One region of the Paenibacillus sp. FW104-T2 genome, then DNA from elsewhere that is predicted to be linked to it. Evidence: predicted binding sites of a transcription regulator. Region 1 holds the regulator's gene; each other region holds the start of a gene.
The links. Region 1 encodes Rex, which represses fermentation and respiration genes when NADH is low (regulators of the CRP and FNR family bind a similar motif). Its sites were predicted from a motif close to TTGTGAAATATTTCACAA; they were not measured.
Positions count from the first base shown of each region.

Region 2: nadA (quinolinate synthase NadA) is a predicted target of Rex. The motif match lies at 1,095-1,112, and genes of this name have one in related genera.
Region 3: AC3WQ3_RS02145 (formate/nitrite transporter family protein) is a predicted target of Rex. The motif match lies at 1,274-1,291, and genes of this name have one in related genera.

Region 1 is NZ_JBYTCE010000010.1:124,264-126,537, forward strand. Features, by position in the region: gene dinG (ATP-dependent DNA helicase DinG) at 1-891, shown strand, start outside; gene AC3WQ3_RS14735 (redox-sensing transcriptional repressor Rex) at 1,074-1,727, shown strand; gene AC3WQ3_RS14740 (amidohydrolase) at 1,714-2,274, shown strand, end outside.
Region 2 is NZ_JBYTCE010000027.1:47,311-49,584, reverse strand. Features, by position in the region: gene nadB (L-aspartate oxidase) at 1-50, opposite strand, end outside; gene nadA (quinolinate synthase NadA) at 86-1,024, opposite strand; gene ftsH (ATP-dependent zinc metalloprotease FtsH) at 1,317-2,274, opposite strand, start outside.
Region 3 is NZ_JBYTCE010000001.1:487,789-490,062, reverse strand. Features, by position in the region: gene AC3WQ3_RS02150 (hypothetical protein) at 136-288, opposite strand; gene AC3WQ3_RS02145 (formate/nitrite transporter family protein) at 352-1,191, opposite strand; gene AC3WQ3_RS02140 (DinB family protein) at 1,356-1,826, opposite strand; gene AC3WQ3_RS02135 (FAD-dependent oxidoreductase) at 1,969-2,274, opposite strand, start outside.

The DNA of each region.
Region 1 (2,274 bases):
CTGCAGCTGTATGCCGTTCCTGTCGATGTTAGTGCACAGTTGAAGGACATGTTCTTCGATAAAAAGAAAAGCGTTGTCCTTACTTCGGCTACGCTATCGGTCGATAAGTCATTTCAGTTCATGATTGAACAGCTTGGCTTGCAGGAAGCAGCCGATAATAACCGTTTGCTGACGTCCATGCTGCCATCGCCATTCCGGTATAGGGACCAGGCTTTGCTGGTCATCCCTCGTGATTTCCCAAGCGTAAAAGGCAGTGTGGGGGATGCTCACTTTGTCGACATGCTTGTACGATCTCTGGCCGAAACGGCTATTGCGACAAGGGGCCGTATGATGGTGCTCTTTACTTCATACCGAATGCTGCGCCAGGTGTATGACCCATTAAAAGAAGCGCTGTCGGGTAACGATATTTCGCTGCTCGGTCAAGGCGTTGATAGTGGTAGTCGTTCCAAGTTAACCCGCAGGTTCCAGGATGCGAAAGCAACCGTTCTGCTGGGCACCAGCAGTTTCTGGGAAGGAGTAGATATCCCTGGAGAGGCTTTAACATGTCTGGCCATTGTCAGATTGCCTTTCCAGCCACCGAACCATCCACTCGTCGAGGCGAAGAGTGAACTGCTGCAGGAACAGAAAAAGAATCCGTTTATGAAGCTGTCTGTTCCACAGGCCGTCATCCGTTTCAAGCAGGGATTCGGCAGGCTTGTTCGTACGGCTAAGGATCGGGGCATAGTCATCGTTTACGATACACGGGTGATTGAGTCTTATTACGGAAAGTATTTCCTGTATTCATTACCCGGTCCCAAAATGGAACATATGCTGACTGAACAGATGGTTCCACGGATTAGCGAGTGGCTGGAAACGCCGGCTCAGGACGCGTCTGCTTCGAATCAGGAGTGACATCGTTGCGCAATAAGGGCTTCTCGCTGTAAACTTTATTAGAGTGTGAATTATTTTTGAAGCACTTTTAACTTGATATCTTATAAGGCATCTTGCATGATTTCATTCGGAAACGAAAAAGGTTATGCGGGATGCTACATTTTTATTTATCTATTGTGGCCTTGGTAAGGGGGAGTAATGTAATGAAATCAGATAAAATTTCGGAAGCTGTGGTACGCAGGTTGCCTGTTTACTTGCGCTATTTGAATGAACTGCATCAACGTGAGGTGGGCACGGTGTCATCACAGGAACTGGGACTACGCCTGGATCTTAATCCTGCCCAGATTCGCAAAGACCTTGCATACTTTGGGGACTTCGGTCGCAAAGGCATTGGATATGACGTATCGTATCTAATCGAGAAAATCCGTCATATATTGAAAATTGATCAGCAAATCAATGTTGCTCTGGTCGGAGCTGGTAACTTGGGACATGCATTGTCCAATTACAACGCCTATCTGAAAGACAACATGAAAATTGTTGCTGTTTTCGATGCATACGGTCCTAAGATCGGCAGTCAGATTAACAGCCTGAAAGTACAGCCCATGAATGAACTAACGGACTCGGTCAAAAAAGATAATATTCGTATTGGTATCATTACCGTTCCGGATACCGAAGCTCAGAACGTAGCCGATCAGCTCGTGGAATCCGGCATTGAAGCGATTCTGAACTTTGCACCAACCATCTTGAAAACACCACCGCACGTCCGTATTCATCATGCTGATTTTACAACGGATCTGCTTAGCCTTGCTTATTATCTGGAGAACGGAAAGGACGACGAGGAAGATGACGACAAATAGATGGGTAATTCATAACGGCAAATTTGCTGTAAATAGTGGTACGGAATGGACCGTGGTTCAAGGGTATATGGTGGTTGAAGACGATAAGATTGTGCATATTGGTGAGACACTGCCGGATGGAGATGAGAGCCTGCCGAAGGTTGATGGCAAAGGACTGGTCTTTTTGCCGGGTCTGATCAATACGCATGGTCACGCAGCCATGTCCCTTCTGAGAGGTCACGGGGACGATCTGGCCCTGCAAGTATGGCTTCAGGAGAAAATGTGGCCTATGGAGGCGAAAATGACGTCTGAGGACGTGTATTGGGGCACCTCGCTTTCTGTATTAGAAATGCTGAAAGGCGGAACAACTGCATTCCTGGATATGTATGATCATATGGACCAGGTGGCAAAAGTGGTTGAACAATCCGGGATTCGTGCCGCATTGGCACGTGGTGTCATTGGTCTCTGTTCCGAAGAAGAGCAAATGCGCAAACTGCAAGAATCGGCTGCGTTTGCACGCGAGTGGAACGGACAGGCTGGTGGTCGAATTACGACGATCATCTCACCG
Region 2 (2,274 bases), on a different contig from region 1:
ACAATGGGCAGCTGGGACAGATCAAAATCCACTATATATTGCGGTATCATCCTATTCACCTGTCTCGGAGCAAGAGTAGCGCATGCTACTTCACCAGTAACATGCGCTCTAGCGATTCTCTGGCTTTGTCGGCAACGGCCGGTGGTACGTAAATTTCCGGCTTCATCGTTTCCAGGCACTTAACCAGTTTCTTCAGGTTGTTGACCTTCATGTTTGGACACACCAGGAACTTGGTGGCAAAATGAAACTGTTTATCCGGGCTATCCAGTCGCAGCTGGTATCCTGTACCATCTTCCGTCCCCACGATAAATTCCTTGGCAGAAGAATTTTTACAATATTCAAGAATGGCTGTCGTGCTGCCTACAAAGTCTCCCATCTCCACGACTTCTGGACGACATTCCGGGTGTACGACAAACTCGGCATTTGGATATTTAGCTCTCATCTCAACGACATCTTTTACAGTCAGCATATCGTGAGTGTTGCAATACCCTTCCCAGATAATCATTTTTTTGTCTGTGTGCTGCTGAACATAATGTCCGAGGTTTTTATCCGGCACCCAGATAATCTCATCAGAATCAACAGATTGAATAACCCTGACTGCATTGGCCGATGTACAACAGATGTTGGTCTCCGCCTTAATCTCAGCCGAGGAATTGATATACGTCACTACTTTTGCATTGGGATGCTGCGCTTTCAGTTTACGCAGGCCCTCAACATTGACCATGTCTGCCATGGGGCATCCAGCACGTTCATCCGGAATAATAACCGTCTTGTTTGGGGCCAAAATCTTAGCGCTTTCACCCATAAAATGAACCCCGCAGAATACAATGACATCCGCATCCGTTTGTGCGGCTTTCTGTGCCAATAGAAATGAATCCCCACGAAAATCGGCTACTTCCTGTACTTCGTCACGTTGGTAATAATGAGCAAGAATAATAGCATTACGTTCCTTCTTCAACTCCATCAGCCGCGCTCGCAGCTCCCGGTTCATCTCAGCCTTGCGCTCTAAAGCCAGAGCTTCCACCTGTGATCCTCTCCTTTGACGGACAGCGCCATGCGCCGTTTCCTGTGACTATCTGCGTCGATATTTTCGCTTGAGAAACGAATCACAAGCGGTTTAACACCTAATGTACACAACGTTCACGACTCTGTCAATAAATGAAAAGGGCACAGAACAACACCCTAATCAACCGTTTCCTGCGTAGTTCGCGCTCTAGCTCGCAGTTATCATTATCTCTGCAATTTGAACAAAACGCACAAAAAAGAGAGCCTCTCGGCTCTCTTTGATCTGTTCTCAGAACAGGTTCTGTTAGACATTAAGACGTTGGCTTCGTACCACCATCATCTGGATCATTACTGTTGCCTTTATCCAGATTCGGAGCATCGTTAGGGATATCTCCGGCAGGTGGTTCAGGTGTTTCGTCTTTGCCTTGAATGCGAACACGCACATCACCGATGTTATCGACGATTGGTTCTCCGCCTTCACTTGGCGTACCTTCGTTATCATTATCGCTCTCCGGTTTTGGAGTCAAGGAACCGGTCTCGATCAATTGTTTGATCTGATCCATTTCCAGTGTCTCCACTTCAAGCAACGTTTGAGCGATCAAATGCATTTCTTTGGAATGCTTTACGAGCAAGTCCTTACATTTCTCGTAACATTCATTGATAAAGCGCTGCATTTCCTGATCGATCTCATAAGCGATGGAATCCGAGTAATTCTGTTCATGGCCAATATCCCGTCCAAGGAATACCTGTCCTTGTGAACTTCCGAATTGCATAGGTCCCAATTTCTCACTCATACCGTACTCCATAACCATGCTGCGAACAATACCTGTCGCTTGCTGGAAGTCACTGTATGCACCAGTACCAATTTCACCAATGAACAATTCTTCTGCCACACGGCCCCCGAGGAGCCCTGTAACTTTGTCCAAGAGCTCTTGCTTGGTAACCAGCATACGGTCTTCTTTTGGCAACATGATTACATATCCACCCGCACGTCCGCGCGGAATGATGGTCACTTTATGTACCATATCGGCATGTTCCAGGAAGTATCCTACAATGGTATGGCCTGCTTCGTGATAAGCAACAATTCGTTTCTCGCGATCACTGATGACACGGCTTTTCTTCTCCGTACCTACGATGACACGGTCGATCGCCTCGTCTACCTCACGCATGGAAATATCTCTTCTGTTACGGCGTGCCGCAAGCAATGCCGCTTCATTCAGGAGATTCTCGAGATCCGCACCAGAGAAGCCTGTTGTACGCTTCGCAATA
Region 3 (2,274 bases), on a different contig from region 1:
TAATTTTGGAGGTAATGACGTAAAGAGAACAGTCATGTTTTGTGCGCTCAGGCTTGATGCCTTTAATTCAAAAAAAGTTTTGGCCCCATGATTCATCCTCGAAATTCAGGGGTAAATTAAAAACAAGGCATTAGGTTAGTGTTTCCCCACTTCCTCCTCATGCCATATCATGGACCACTCCCGAAATTCGCCATGAACAGGTTTCGTTCCCCCGAACCTTGTCATGGCGAATTTATTTTGTCTGTAGTAAAAAAGCGATCCCATCTTCGCCGGCTTACGGTATAACATACACCGTGACCTCATGGCAGTAAGGGATCGCTTTAATATATTCAGTTGAAATTGTGCGGGCGATTACGCCTGTTTGCTCCACATCGGTCTGGCTTCCGGCTCTACCGGCTGAACAACCGCTTTGACCTCGGGTTCCGCCTTACGCAGGTACACCATCCAGTAGGCAGCAGCAACGAACAATGCGCCTCCCGTCAGATTACCGAGCCATACCGGGATAAAGTTCATAATGTACTGCCCCCATGAGTAATGCCCTTCGAAGATGGCAGCCGGAATAAGAAACATATTGGCAACCACGTGCTGGAATCCAATAGCAACAAAGGCCATGGTCGGAAACCAAATGCCGAGCACTTTGCCACTCATTGTATCCGAAGCGTAAGATAGCCACACCGCCAGGGCTACCAGCCAGTTACACCCGATTCCGGATATAAACGCCTGTAGAAAGCCGTCATGCAGCTTGTGTCCCGCCATATCCACAACCTTGGTCAGATACACTCCTTCTCCTGTGAGACCAAGCACATGCCCGAACGCATATGCCACGAACAGTGCACCCAAAAAGTTCCCGATCGTGACCAGAGTAAGATTCTTCAGCATGCTGCCTACGGACAGTTTACGGGCTAGCGTAGCAAGCGGTACTGCCATCATGTTACCTGTCAGCAGCTCTCCCCCGCCAATCAATACCATGATCAAGCCTACAGGGAATACCGCTGCACCGATCAGGTTAACCAAGCTGCCCCATTCCGCCGGGGCGGAGGCAATCACGCGAATATCCAGCAGGAAGCCAAGCGCAATAAATGCCCCTGCCAGGAAACTGAGAACGAGCACAGAGGACACCTGGTTCTGTCCTTTCTTCATCCCTGTGTTCACCGTATATTGTGCAACCTCAAGAGGTGTTTTTGCCGCCATGCCATCCTCTCCTTCACTATTCATGAACGAAATCAGTGTACATCGTTGATATGTTCATTGTATCGCGAAGGGTTCGGCAAGTTTGTTACTTTTATCACAAAGTCCTGAAAGTCCCCTTGTTCCAGCTTCCGTGCTCTCTTGCTTGAGTGCAGCTGGTTGGTTACTTATTCTGTTCCCAAGTTATGATGTTCACCAAAAATTTGCTGCAGATGGTGCTGCAGATGCTGGACGTAATCTTGTGCCAGCCATTCCATCGTAACCACACTTCCATCAGGTAAGACGCACGTTGGTGATTCCCCTGTCTCCGGCATGCTGGATAGAACACGAATGACGGACTGATTCAGACTGATCCAGAGATTTAACACCTCTTCAATTGGTGCACTGACATATTGTTGGCTCTCTACCCATTGGTCTTGATGATAAGGCGTTATAGACAATGGTTCGGTCTGATGCTGCATTTGGACAAACCTGCTTACGTTATGAAGTGCCGAATCACATAAATGACCAAGAATCTGAAGACGGGACCATTTTCCTTCCATGCGTGGCTGTACAAGTTCATTTGGATTCAGCTCAAGAAACGAGCGAGGTACAGATTGTAGCAGAACTTTAAGCTCGGATACTGTAGTTGTAAGCATGTTGTGAACCACTCCTTCATGTTCATATCTATTGCGTATGACCTCTAACCTGTTGTTAATATAGCACTCATTTCCAGAATCAACTACATCAAGTTAAATAAAAAAACTGCCGCATTGCTGCGGCAGTTCTCGGATTCATTAGTTACACCATCGCTGGTGCTTTTACTTCTACTGGAGGCAGAGCCTGAAGACCGGCAGAGTTCAAGAAGTTCCATGGTTTGTTGTAATGCGGTTGGAAGAAGAAGTCGATGAAGGCGAGCTCATCTACGGTCATGTTGTTCTGAATGCAAACCGAGATTGTATTGATTGATTGCGTCAGATCCGCCTTGGACATCACTTGTGCTCCGACGATTCGGCGTGTAGCCTGTTCGTAAATGACTTTGAGCAGCAGTTTCTCAGCCGTTGGCATGAACTCCGGACGATAAGCATCTTCAAGTGTTACAGCTTC